2 linked regions of the Pigmentiphaga aceris genome follow. The protein of the gene in region 1 interacts with the protein of each later gene in a pairwise test. Links are inferred from orthologs where the notes say so. Each region holds a gene or a part of one and is shown in the gene's direction. Other genes may lie near its edges.

Evidence for each region. The genes of interacting proteins can lie anywhere in the genome.
Region 2: the proteins of FXN63_RS14315 (region 1) and bioB interact in binary tests that used the Escherichia coli proteins (3 or more experiments, as listed by UniProt). The link is inferred for Pigmentiphaga aceris from one-to-one orthologs.

What each region holds. Positions count from the first base shown.
Region 1 is NZ_CP043046.1:3,297,966-3,303,237, reverse strand. The notes cover bases 818-3,767. They hold FXN63_RS14315 (class II glutamine amidotransferase), read left to right. Parts: upstream 818-1,870; coding sequence 1,871-2,665; downstream 2,666-3,767. Other genes in these bases: FXN63_RS14310 (SulP family inorganic anion transporter), read right to left, coding at 2,781-3,767; FXN63_RS14320 (TonB-dependent hemoglobin/transferrin/lactoferrin family receptor), read right to left, coding at 818-1,547. Outside these bases: more of FXN63_RS14320, read right to left, coding at 1-817; more of FXN63_RS14310, read right to left, coding at 3,768-4,226; FXN63_RS14305 (tripartite tricarboxylate transporter substrate binding protein BugE), read left to right, coding at 4,597-5,272.
Region 2 is NZ_CP043046.1:3,064,464-3,069,694, forward strand. Bases 1,563-4,471 are described here. They hold bioB (biotin synthase BioB), read left to right. Parts: upstream 1,563-2,442; coding sequence 2,443-3,501; downstream 3,502-4,471. Other genes in these bases: FXN63_RS13330 (DUF1800 domain-containing protein), read right to left, coding at 1,563-2,012; FXN63_RS13340 (EamA/RhaT family transporter), read left to right, coding at 3,498-4,373. Outside these bases: FXN63_RS13325 (DUF1501 domain-containing protein), read right to left, coding at 1-430; more of FXN63_RS13330, read right to left, coding at 459-1,562; FXN63_RS13345 (hypothetical protein), read left to right, coding at 4,566-5,177. UniProt on the Escherichia coli protein: Catalyzes the conversion of dethiobiotin (DTB) to biotin by the insertion of a sulfur atom into dethiobiotin via a radical-based mechanism.

The sequences.
Region 1 (5,272 bases):
GTGTTGGTGAACTGGCCGTTGACTTCAACCAGGCCCGGTGCGCGGAAGCCGTGGGCGTATTGCGCGAACAGGTGGGCGCGGTCGGACAAGGCCCAGTTGGCGGCAATCTTGGGCGACAGGCGCGAATCGCTTTGCGTGGCCGGACGCGAGCCTGAACCCGAGGCAATCTGCCCCGCAAGAATCGAATCGACTTCAGGCTTGATGCTGTAGCTGTCGTAACGCAGACCCGGGGTCAGCGTGAAGGCTCCGCCACCGAAGCTCAGTTCGTTGTCGGCAAACACGCCCCATTGCTTGTTGCGGGTCTTGGGTACGGTGCGCACGTTGATCGCCGCAATGTTGGGGAAGCCAGCCGCGAATTCGTCGGTCTCGGTTTCCCACCACTCGCCGCCGATCACCCAGTTCTGGCTGATGCTGCTGCCCGCAATGCGTTTGCTCAGCTGGCCCGAGAAGCCCTTGAGCGATTGCTCGTACTGACCGTCGCGCTCGTAACGCGGTGCGTTGGCGCGGACTTCGCGGCGGAACTGATCGCTTTCCAGCTTCTGGTGGTAGATGCGTGCCGAGGCGGCATCGAGGAAGCTGCCTGCGCCGGGCGCGCGGTAATCGTATTCCAGCGAGACGCGGCGGCGTTCCTGTTCGTCGCGCGCCGTGGAATTCAGCACACGGGCGGCAGCGGTGTTGCCAGCAGGCGCTTGCAGGCTCAACAGATCGGTGTCGATGTCGGTCTTGAAGTATTCCGCCGTCAGACCAAGCTTGTGACCGCCGTCGAAACGCTGCTGCAATTTGGCCATTATGCTGCGACGGGTAGTGTCTTGCGGGTCGCTTTGGGTACGACGGTTGTCGGGCGTGCTGATGCTGCCGCCGGTATCGAGCTCGTGCCCGCGACGTTCGCCCAGTTGAACCAGCCACAAGGTGTCTTCGGCAAAACGGCCGGCCAGCGCGGCTTGCACGCCCTTGCTGTTGTCGGCGCCGTCGTAATCACCCTTGACGCGGCCACCCAGGGTCTTGTTGCCGGTGAGCAGATCGGACGGGTCGAGCGTGCGCAAGCCCACGATGCCGGCCAATGCCGACGAGCCATACAGTGTCGAGCCCGGACCACGCACGATGTCTACGCTGGACAATGAGCCGAAGTCGACCAGGTCTTGGCCGACGCGGCTGTCACGCCCTTGGAATTCAAAGGTGTCCGGCAGGCGGATGCCGTCAATCAAGGTCAGCACCCGGTTGCCTTGCAGGCCACGGATGTTGATGTCGGTGTAGCCATACCGGCCACTGCGGCTGATGTCCACGCCCGGCACTTGCTTGCCCAGATCCTGGTAGTCGTCGACGAAGTTCTCATCGAGCGTCGCACGATCGGTGGTCGTTACCGAAGGCGGAAGGTCTTCGATCTGCTTTTCGGTACGGGTGGCCGTCACCGTTACGGTCTGCAGTTCAGCTGCGGCAAGCTGCACTTGCGCGCCGGCCGTTGCGAAGGGCAGGGCGGTCAGCAGGCAGACGAGCGGCCGCATGGGCCAGGGAAGCAGGGAACGGGTTGGGGCAAGCTTGGTGGTCATGGCGCCTGGTATCGAAAAGTCGATAGGCCGCGATGCCTGCATGGCGATGCAGGTCATGCGGAGTACAGGACTCCGCGTGGGCGAATTGACGGATCGAGCGAGACATTGAGGACGCCTGGTTTCATGCGGTGTCAGGGGATGGTGATGCGAGAAAAGCAAGGTGCGTCACGGTGAGTAACAGTATTAGAAACGCAAATCGTTTGCATTCGCAACATAAATTTGTCGTATCCCGGTCGCATTAGTGTGCTGATAACGCCTGTCTTGCCTCGTGGAAACCCACTGACGAGCTACGATAGCGGTGTCATTTCGCAAGAAGGTTAGTCATGTGCCAGCTGCTCGGCATGAATTGCAATACGCCGACCGATATCGTTTTCAGCTTCACCGGGTTTGCCTGCCGTGCCGGGCGCACGGGTGAGCATGTGGACGGGTGGGGCGTGGCTTTTTTTGAAGGTCATGGGGTACGGCATTTTGTCGATCACCAGGCTGCGCTGGTGTCACCGGTTGCAGAGCTGATCCGCCGTTATCCGATCAAGTCGCAGAACGTCGTTGCCCACATCCGCAAGGCAACCGTGGGCAAGGTGTCGCTTGAAAATTGCCACCCATTTGTGCGCGAGTTGTGGGGACGATACTGGGTGTTCGCCCACAATGGCGACCTGAAGAATTATTCGCCGCTGCTGACCGGCCCGTATCTGCCGGTGGGAACGACCGACAGTGAACTGGCGTTCTGCTGGATGCTGCAGTCCTTGCGCGAACGGTTTCCGACGCGCCCGGCACAGGCTCAGTTGAACGAAGCCGTGCGTGAACTCAGCGCGGAAATCAGCACCCACGGCACGTTCAATTACATGCTGTCAGACGGCACGGCGCTGTTCGCACACTGTTCGACCAATCTGTATTACCTGGTTCGCCAATACCCGTTCACGCTGGCCAAGCTGTGTGACGAGGACATGAGCGTGGACTTCGCGTCGGTGACCACGCCCAGCGACCGGATCGCCATGATCGTGACCGAGCCGTTGACCAACAACGAGGTCTGGACGCGGTTCCAGCCGGGCGAGCTGAAGGTCTTCATCGATGGCTTGCCGGTGGCAAGCAGCATCCACGAGTTTCAATTGGCGGTGTGACAAGCGGGCGGAGGCGTGATTGAAACGCGCCCCAGCTTGGTTCTGTTTATCGTTTGCCCGGCGCTGACCGCTTGGCAAACGACCGTCTTAATGCTGATGTCTTGGTGCTGATGCCTTAGTGCTGATGCGCGCCCGCGCGTCGCAGCAAGGTCTTGCAGCGGTCCGACAAGTGGACCACACGCAGATGCTTGCCGGCCTTCTCGTAGCGTTCCCGCAGCGTCATCAGCGCGGCAATCGCTGAATAATCGACAAAGCTCAGGTGACGGCAATCCAGTGTGACGTGCTTGGGGTCACCGGCAGCATCGAACAGGTTCAGGAACTGGGTGGTGGACGCAAAGAACAGCGTGCCATGCGCCAGGTATTGCTTGCCGCCTTCCGCATCCAGCTGGCTGTCCGCGTACAGGTTGCGCGCGTGCTGCCACGCAAAATTCAAGGCGGCGATGATGACGCCGCAAAATACCGCCGCAGCCAAATCAGTCAGCACCGTGATGATGGTGACCGCGATGATCACCAGCACATCATTGCGCGGCACCTTGTTCAGCACCCGCAGCGATCCCCACGCGAAGGTTTGCTGCGCCACCACGAACATCACGCCAACCAGTGCGGCCAGCGGAATGCGTTCGATCAGCGGCGACAGGAACAGCACGAAAAGCAGAATCATCGTGCCACTGACGACGCCAGACAACCTGCCGCGCCCGCCTGAACTCAGGTTGATCATGGTCTGGCCGATCATCGCGCAGCCGCCCATGCCACCCAGCAATCCAGACGCCACGTTGGCCGCGCCCAGCGCCATGCATTCTCGGTCCGGGTGACCTCGGCTCTCAGTGATTTCGTCGGTCAGGTTCAGCGTCAGCAGGGTTTCCAGCAAACCGACCATGGCCATCAGGAACGCGTAGGGGCCGATGATGGTCAGGGTTTCCAGCGTCCAGGGAATGTCCGGCATCAACAGCTTCGGCAGGCCGCCTGCGATCTGCGCCATGTCCCCCAGCGTGCGGGTGGGAAGATCCAGGCCGTAGGTAAGCAAACCCACGCCCAGAATCGCCACCAGGGCAGGGGGCACGGCACGCGTCACGCGCGGCAGCACATACACCACAAACATGGTCAACGCGACCAGACCGATCATCACCAGCAAGGGCGTGCCGGACAGCCAGGCGTCGCCTTGCTTGAAGTGCTCAAACTGCGCCATGGCAATAACGATCGCCAAGCCGTTGACGAAGCCCAGCATGACCGGATGCGGCACCATGCGCACTAGTTTGCCCAGCCGCAGCGCCCCAAACAGCAGCATGATCAAGCCGCCTAGCACCACGGTTGCGAGCAGGTATTGCACGCCGTGCTGGACCACCAACGCAACAATCACCACCGCCATGGAACCGGCCGCGCCAGAGATCATGCCGGGGCGGCCACCGAAGAGCGCGGTGATCGTACAGATCACAAACGCCCCATACAGGCCCATCAGCGGGTTCAGTTGAGCGACCAGCGCAAAGGCAATGCACTCGGGAACCAGGGCAAAAGCGGTCGTCAGGCCGGCTAGAACGTCGGCGCGCAGGTTGGCGGATTTCATGGAATGGTGTGAAGCTGGCCGCATGGCGCGGCGAGATGGGGACGGCAAAAGGGGTAGGACAAATGAAATGCGGTAAAGCAGTGCCGTCAGACGCTCAGGTCCGGCGTGAAGCAGGAACTGAGGCTGGGGCCGCAGTGTACCGTGAAGGGAATGTGCACCCCGTCACACCATCGTAGTTAGCCCAATTGTGCCTTTGCAATATTTGTACCATCATCGCGTCGCGCCCTCTCTCCGGCAGGCGGGGATGATTGCGCTGCGTGGCGGTATGGCCTGCGCTATTGGTGGAGGGCCGTGGGGGCCTTCACCAACAGTGCACACATGCAGCACCTGCCTGCCAAGCTATAAAACCAGTACTGGAGAAATCCGAATGATGCAAAAACGTGCTTTCCTTGCTGTATCCGCCCTGGCGGCTGTGGCTGGCCTGACGCCGCTGGCTGCTGTAGCCCAATCGGCCAGCAACTACCCGAATCGCCCGATCAAGCTGGTTGTGCCCTTCGCTGCTGGCGGTACCACTGACGTAGTAGCACGCTTGGTTGCCGACCCGCTGTCCAAGGAACTGGGTCAAACGGTTATCGTCGAAAACCGTGGCGGTGGCGGTGGTGTGATCGGTGCCGGTGAAACCGCGCGTTCTGACCCGGACGGTTATTCGCTGGGTATCGCCACGGTGTCCAGCATGGCCACCAACCCGGCCATCAATCCCAAGACGCCGTACAACCCGCTGACCGATTTCACGCCGATCATCAACCTGGCAGCGACGCCGAACGTGATCGCGGTTACCAAGAGCTTCCCCGGCCAGGACTTCAAGAGCTTGGTTGCCGAGCTGAAGAAGTCGCCCGAGAAGTACTCGTACTCGTCGTCGGGCACGGGTGGCATTCAGCACATGCAGATGGAAATGTTCAAGGCCACCGCAGGTGTGCAGATGGTGCACGTACCTTATCGCGGCGCAGGTCCGGCGCTGATCGATACGGTGGCGGGCCAGGTCGCGATGACCCTGGACAACATGCCCTCGGCCATGCCCTTCCTGAAAAGCGGCCAGCTGATCCCGA
Region 2 (5,231 bases), 230 kb from region 1 along the record:
GCACCAGGCGATTCAGGAAGCCCGACTGGTAATCACGATGCGCATCCAGTCCTTGCCCAATTTCGACCGTATCCTGCGTCTCGAAGTGACTACGGCTCAGGTCGTCGGTGCCAGCAAAAGGCACGAAGGCTAGCTGTCCCGACTGGTACATGGGCAGCATGGACTTGAGCAAAGCAGGGTGCAGACCCCAGTTCGCATCCAGCGCAAGGGCGCTGGCTGGGCCTGTACCTGGGCGGGCAATCGCCAGATTTGGGCGAGACTCGTAGTAGAAGTCGCTGCTGATCGGCACCAGCAGATTGGTGGCGTCGTAGGCCCCGCGCAGGAACACCACCAGCAGCTTGGCACCCGCCTGGGGCGCGGCGTACAGACGGCCGCCAAGGGTCATCAGCGGCGTGGCGGCGAGTGCGGCCAGCAAATCGCGTCGTTTCATGTCGGGCTCCTTATCGTTCCTCGATGCATCATCGCGCCATGAATTCCGGAGACGAGAGCAAAAAGGTATTCCATTCCTGTGCATTCTTGGCCTGGGCAAGCGCATCGCGGGTTGCCGGACTCAGGCTCGGAGCGATGTGCTGCGTGAACCACGGCCCGGACAAGATCGGTGCCGCAGGCGGGGCAGCACCGAACAGACCACGGTCACTTGTTCCAATCGCGCGCGCAATCTCGAAGCGCGTGGCCAATTGCCCGGAACCGTTCCAAGCGCTGGCCAACATAGGGTAACCATCTGGGGCTACATGCCCGTAACGAGCTTGGCCCAGACGACGAATCCAGCCCTGCATGGGAGCCGTGTCTTCCAAAGGTCTATCACCATAGGCCAGGCGCACCGCAGACACGACATAGTGCACGGGGTCTTTGAAACCCTGGCCCAGCGATGCGCTGAATTCCGGCGCATCGAACAGTACCTTCAAAGTCTTGGCGATATCGCCATCGGTATGCAGGAAAGCTTGCGCGACTCGATCAACCAAGGCGGGCGGCGGGTCATCGGACACAAAGAACGTCACCAGCTTGCGCGCAATGAACCGCGCAGTGGAAGGATGACGGGCCAGGCGGTCCAGCGCTTCATCGACTTCGGCCAACCCCTTCGCGTGCAGAGGCGCACCCAGCAGCGTCTTGGGCGTGGCGTCGTGCCGCGCCGGGTTGAATTCAAACAAGCCGGTGCGAACGTACTGCGCCTGCAAGGCCGGGCGGATTTTGGCGTCGTCTTCCGGCACCCGCACGCCTACTCCAGTCAGCACCTGGGCAAGCATCTGCACGTCTGCCTGCTGATAACCGCCATCGACGCCCAGGGTATGCAGTTCCATCAGCTCACGGGCGTAGTTTTCGTTGATCTTGCCCACGGCATTCTGGTCATTGTCCAGATAGCGCAACATGGCCGGATGCCGCACGACCGCCCCAAGCAAGTCGCGGAAACGCCCCAGCGCATAGGGCCGGATCGCCTGTTCCTCGTAGTCGCCCACCAGCGCACGGATATCGCGCTTGCCCCTGAACACGCCGAAGTGGTTCACCCAGAACCAGCTCATCTGTTCCTGTAGCTGCGCAGGCGAATAGACGGCCCGCAGCAGCGCGCGTGACTCGGCTTGGCGGGCCAGTTCATTCAAGTCTTGCTGGTAGACCTGTCGCGCGGCTTGTTTGGCGGCGTCGTCGGTCAGCGCGTTGGCAGCCTGGTTGGCCGCGCTTAGTGTTCGAAGCAGTGATGGCGTGGGCTCGCGCGAGATCGGCATCGCGTCGATCTGTGCCTGAACCGATGCGGGCAATGCGGTGTCGGTGGGATGAAGCTGTTCATTCAACCAAGCGGTGCGGCCCATGCGGGTTGCCGATGCCAGTGTGGACGGGTTTGCGCCCCAGCTGATGCGGTCCACCCATGCATAGGCACCTTGCGGGCTGAAGTCAGCGCGGCCAGCGGGTGGGGTGGAGCATGCAGCCAGCAGCGCCGCCGTGGCCAACACAGCAGACACGATCCCGCCAAGCCTGCGCGGTGATGCCGGCACGGGCGACAAGACAAAGGATCGGGGCATGCCGGGTCTCCGGTGGATGAGCCAGCCGCCACCTTATTCCTCAAAGCTGACGGAAATCTGCACGGCGTGATGGCAGATGTAAGTGACTGGGGCTGGCCGCCAGTTGGACAGACCAACGCGGCGCTCGATCCATGCGCTTATCTTGATAGTTACATTTGGCAACACTTGATTGGAGGTTTTTTGATTCAGACGAAGACGGCACGTTGATACGGGGCAATCGTCTTCGTGATGGGTTTACGCGGCTACGGCCATCAAGTAACGCGAAATATCGGATTTCAGGGCTGGTTGCGGCGGCGTTGCGAGGGTCTTTAGGATGCGTGGCGTCGTGGCTGCGGTCACTTCTGTGCCGCTATGCCAACCCTGTTTGCTGTCGATACGACCACCCGTCCAATCAGCAGCAGCTTCTTGAACTCTTGCCCCCAGGTCATCCATGTCCACTTCCACCGCCCAGGCACACCCAGACCTTGATTGCACCAAGGCAGACACTGGACTGACCGCCCAGGTTTCCTGGCGTGTGGCCGACGCGCTGGCCTTGTTTGCGTTGCCCTTGATGCAGTTGCTGGATCGAGCGCGTGAAGTGCATCGCCAGCACCACCCAGACGGCACGATCCAGCTGTCCAGTCTGCTGTCGATCAAGACCGGTGGCTGTCCGGAAGACTGCGGATACTGTCCGCAAGCAGCCTGGCACGATACGGGCCTGGACGCCGACAAGCTGATGCCCTTGGATGAAGTGCTGACGGCAGCGCGTGAGGCTCAGTCGCAAGGTGCCCATCGCTTCTGCATGGGGGCGGCGTGGCGCAATCCGAAAGATCATCAGATCGAGTTGGTTGCCGAGATGGTGCGAGAAGTCCGCGCGCTGGGCCTGGAAACCTGCGTGACACTGGGCATGTTGAAGGCCACGCAGGCACAAGCGCTGCAAGCAGCCGGGCTGGATTACTACAACCACAACCTGGACACCTCGCCGGCTTTCTACGGCAACATCGTCAAGACCCGCAGCTACCAAGACCGGCTGGATACGCTGGGTCATGTGCGCGATGCCGGTATCAAGGTGTGTTGCGGCGGCATTGTCGGCATGGGCGAATCGCGGCGAGACCGGGCGGCCTTGCTGGTGCAGTTGGCAAACCTGTCGCCGTACCCGGAATCCGTGCCCATCAACAACCTGGTTCCTGTTGCCGGAACGCCCCTGGCAGACGCCGAACCCATCGACCCGTTCGAGTTCGTGCGCACGATTGCCGTGGCCCGCATCACCATGCCGCGCGCCGTGGTGCGCTTGTCCGCGGGACGCGAAAGCATGGACGACAGCCTGCAAGCCCTGTGTTTCCTGGCGGGGGCCAATTCGATTTTCTACGGTGAAAAGCTGCTGACCACGGGCAACCCGCGCTTGCAGGCCGACCGGGCGTTGATGTCGCGGCTGGGCCTGACGGTGGCGGCATCTGCCGAGGCTGGCATCGACGCGCAGACATGCAACCGACGCGGTGCCGCGACATGACCTACTTGATATTGAGCATGTTGTGCAGCGTGGGCGTGTCCGTGCTGCTGAAACTCGCCGCCCAGTTTGGCGTGGATACGCGCCAGGCCATCGCCGTGAACTACGGCGTGGCGGCCACCATGACGGCGCTGCTGCTGAAACCGCAATTGGCAAGCTTGGCGCAACCCAGGGGAGGCGCGGCGTTCAGCAGTTGGGCGCTGATTCTTGCGCTGGGCGTGCTGCTGCCGTCTGTATTTCTGGCCATGGCCGCTGCTGTGCGCCATGCCGGCATCGTGCGCAGCGACGCCGCACAACGCCTGTCGCTGTTCATTCCCGTCATCGCCGCGTTCACGGTGTTTGGGGAGTCAGTAGAAACCGGCAAGTTGATGGGTCTGGCGTTGGCGCTGGCTGCCATGACTTGCCTGGTCGGCCGCTACCGTCCCGGCATGAAAGGCGACACATCGGACGCGGGCAGCGAAGGGGCCTGGCGTTGGTTGCTGGTGATCTGGCTGGGCTACGGCAGCATCGACATCATGTTCAAACAGGTAGCCAAGGCAGGCACCGCGTTTGCCCCGGCCTTGCTTGCAAGCTTTGTGTTGGCAGGGATCGTGATGCTGATCTGGCTGACCTGGCACCGCGTGCGCTGGGATCGCCGCAACGTGGCGGGCGGCGTGCTGCTGGGCCTGCTGAATTTTGCCAACATTCTGTTCTATATCCGCGCGCATCAGCACTTTGCCAATAATCCGACGCTGGTTTTTGCGACCATGAATATTGGGGTGGTGGCGCTGGGCACGGTGGTGGGTGCGCTGGCGTTTCGCGAGCGTCTGAGCGCCCGGCATGGTTTGGGGATTGCATTGACGCTGCTGGCAATCGTGGTGATGTTGCCAAAATGAAAGCGTGGCATGCGTTCAATGCAGAAAGCGGGTAGGGCGCTGTGGATCTGGCGGCTGCCGGCTAAGCTTGTGGATGTGGTCCCACCTGGAAAGTCAGCGCAGCGATATCGGCATGCGTGGGCCGGGTGACTCGGGGACAGATTGAGTCAGCTGCATCCCGCGTTCCAGCATTAAGCAGGACCGTGTCTTGACTTGCTTCCGGCCACTGTTTCCTTTGCTGCACTCATCTGCAAAACGTCCATCAAACGTAAAGGCTTCACCATGCGGTTTGCTGTCTTCTTTCTTTCGTTGACTGCGGCGATGAGCTTGTCATCGCAGGCAATTGCCACGGAAATGAATACCCCGACCGAGCGGCTGGAGCTTGCCAGGTCAGTGATTTCTCCCAACCCGGTACCGATAGATAAGCAGATTCCGACGATTGAGGTTGTCCGGACTGAGTTTGGTCTGTTTTTCCCGCCTGGGTCTACGAAGAAGAAGTTTGTATCTGCCCGGACGGTGCCGTTGGTGGAAAATCAGATGTACGGTTGGCGGGTGTATTTGAAGCCGGGCGTTGGGAAGGTGCGTTGGCGTGAGGAATTTGTTTTGCCTGTCGCGCCGTCGACCTGGGGTGGGTCGCTTCCCGGGGTGACGCAGGATGTGTCGTCTGACGGCAGAACGTCGATCAAGGAGGGTACGGTGTCGGGTCAGCAGGGGGTGATCTGGAATGTTTGGTCTGTGGCTCCGGGAGATCCGACGGGGAAGTATGTGATTCGCGTGTTTGTCGAAGATAAGTTGGTGAAGACGTTTGAGTTCAATGTGGAATGAGGTGGTTTTCTTGTGATGGTGTTTTTGTTCTTTAGTCAGTCGCGGGCAGTGGGG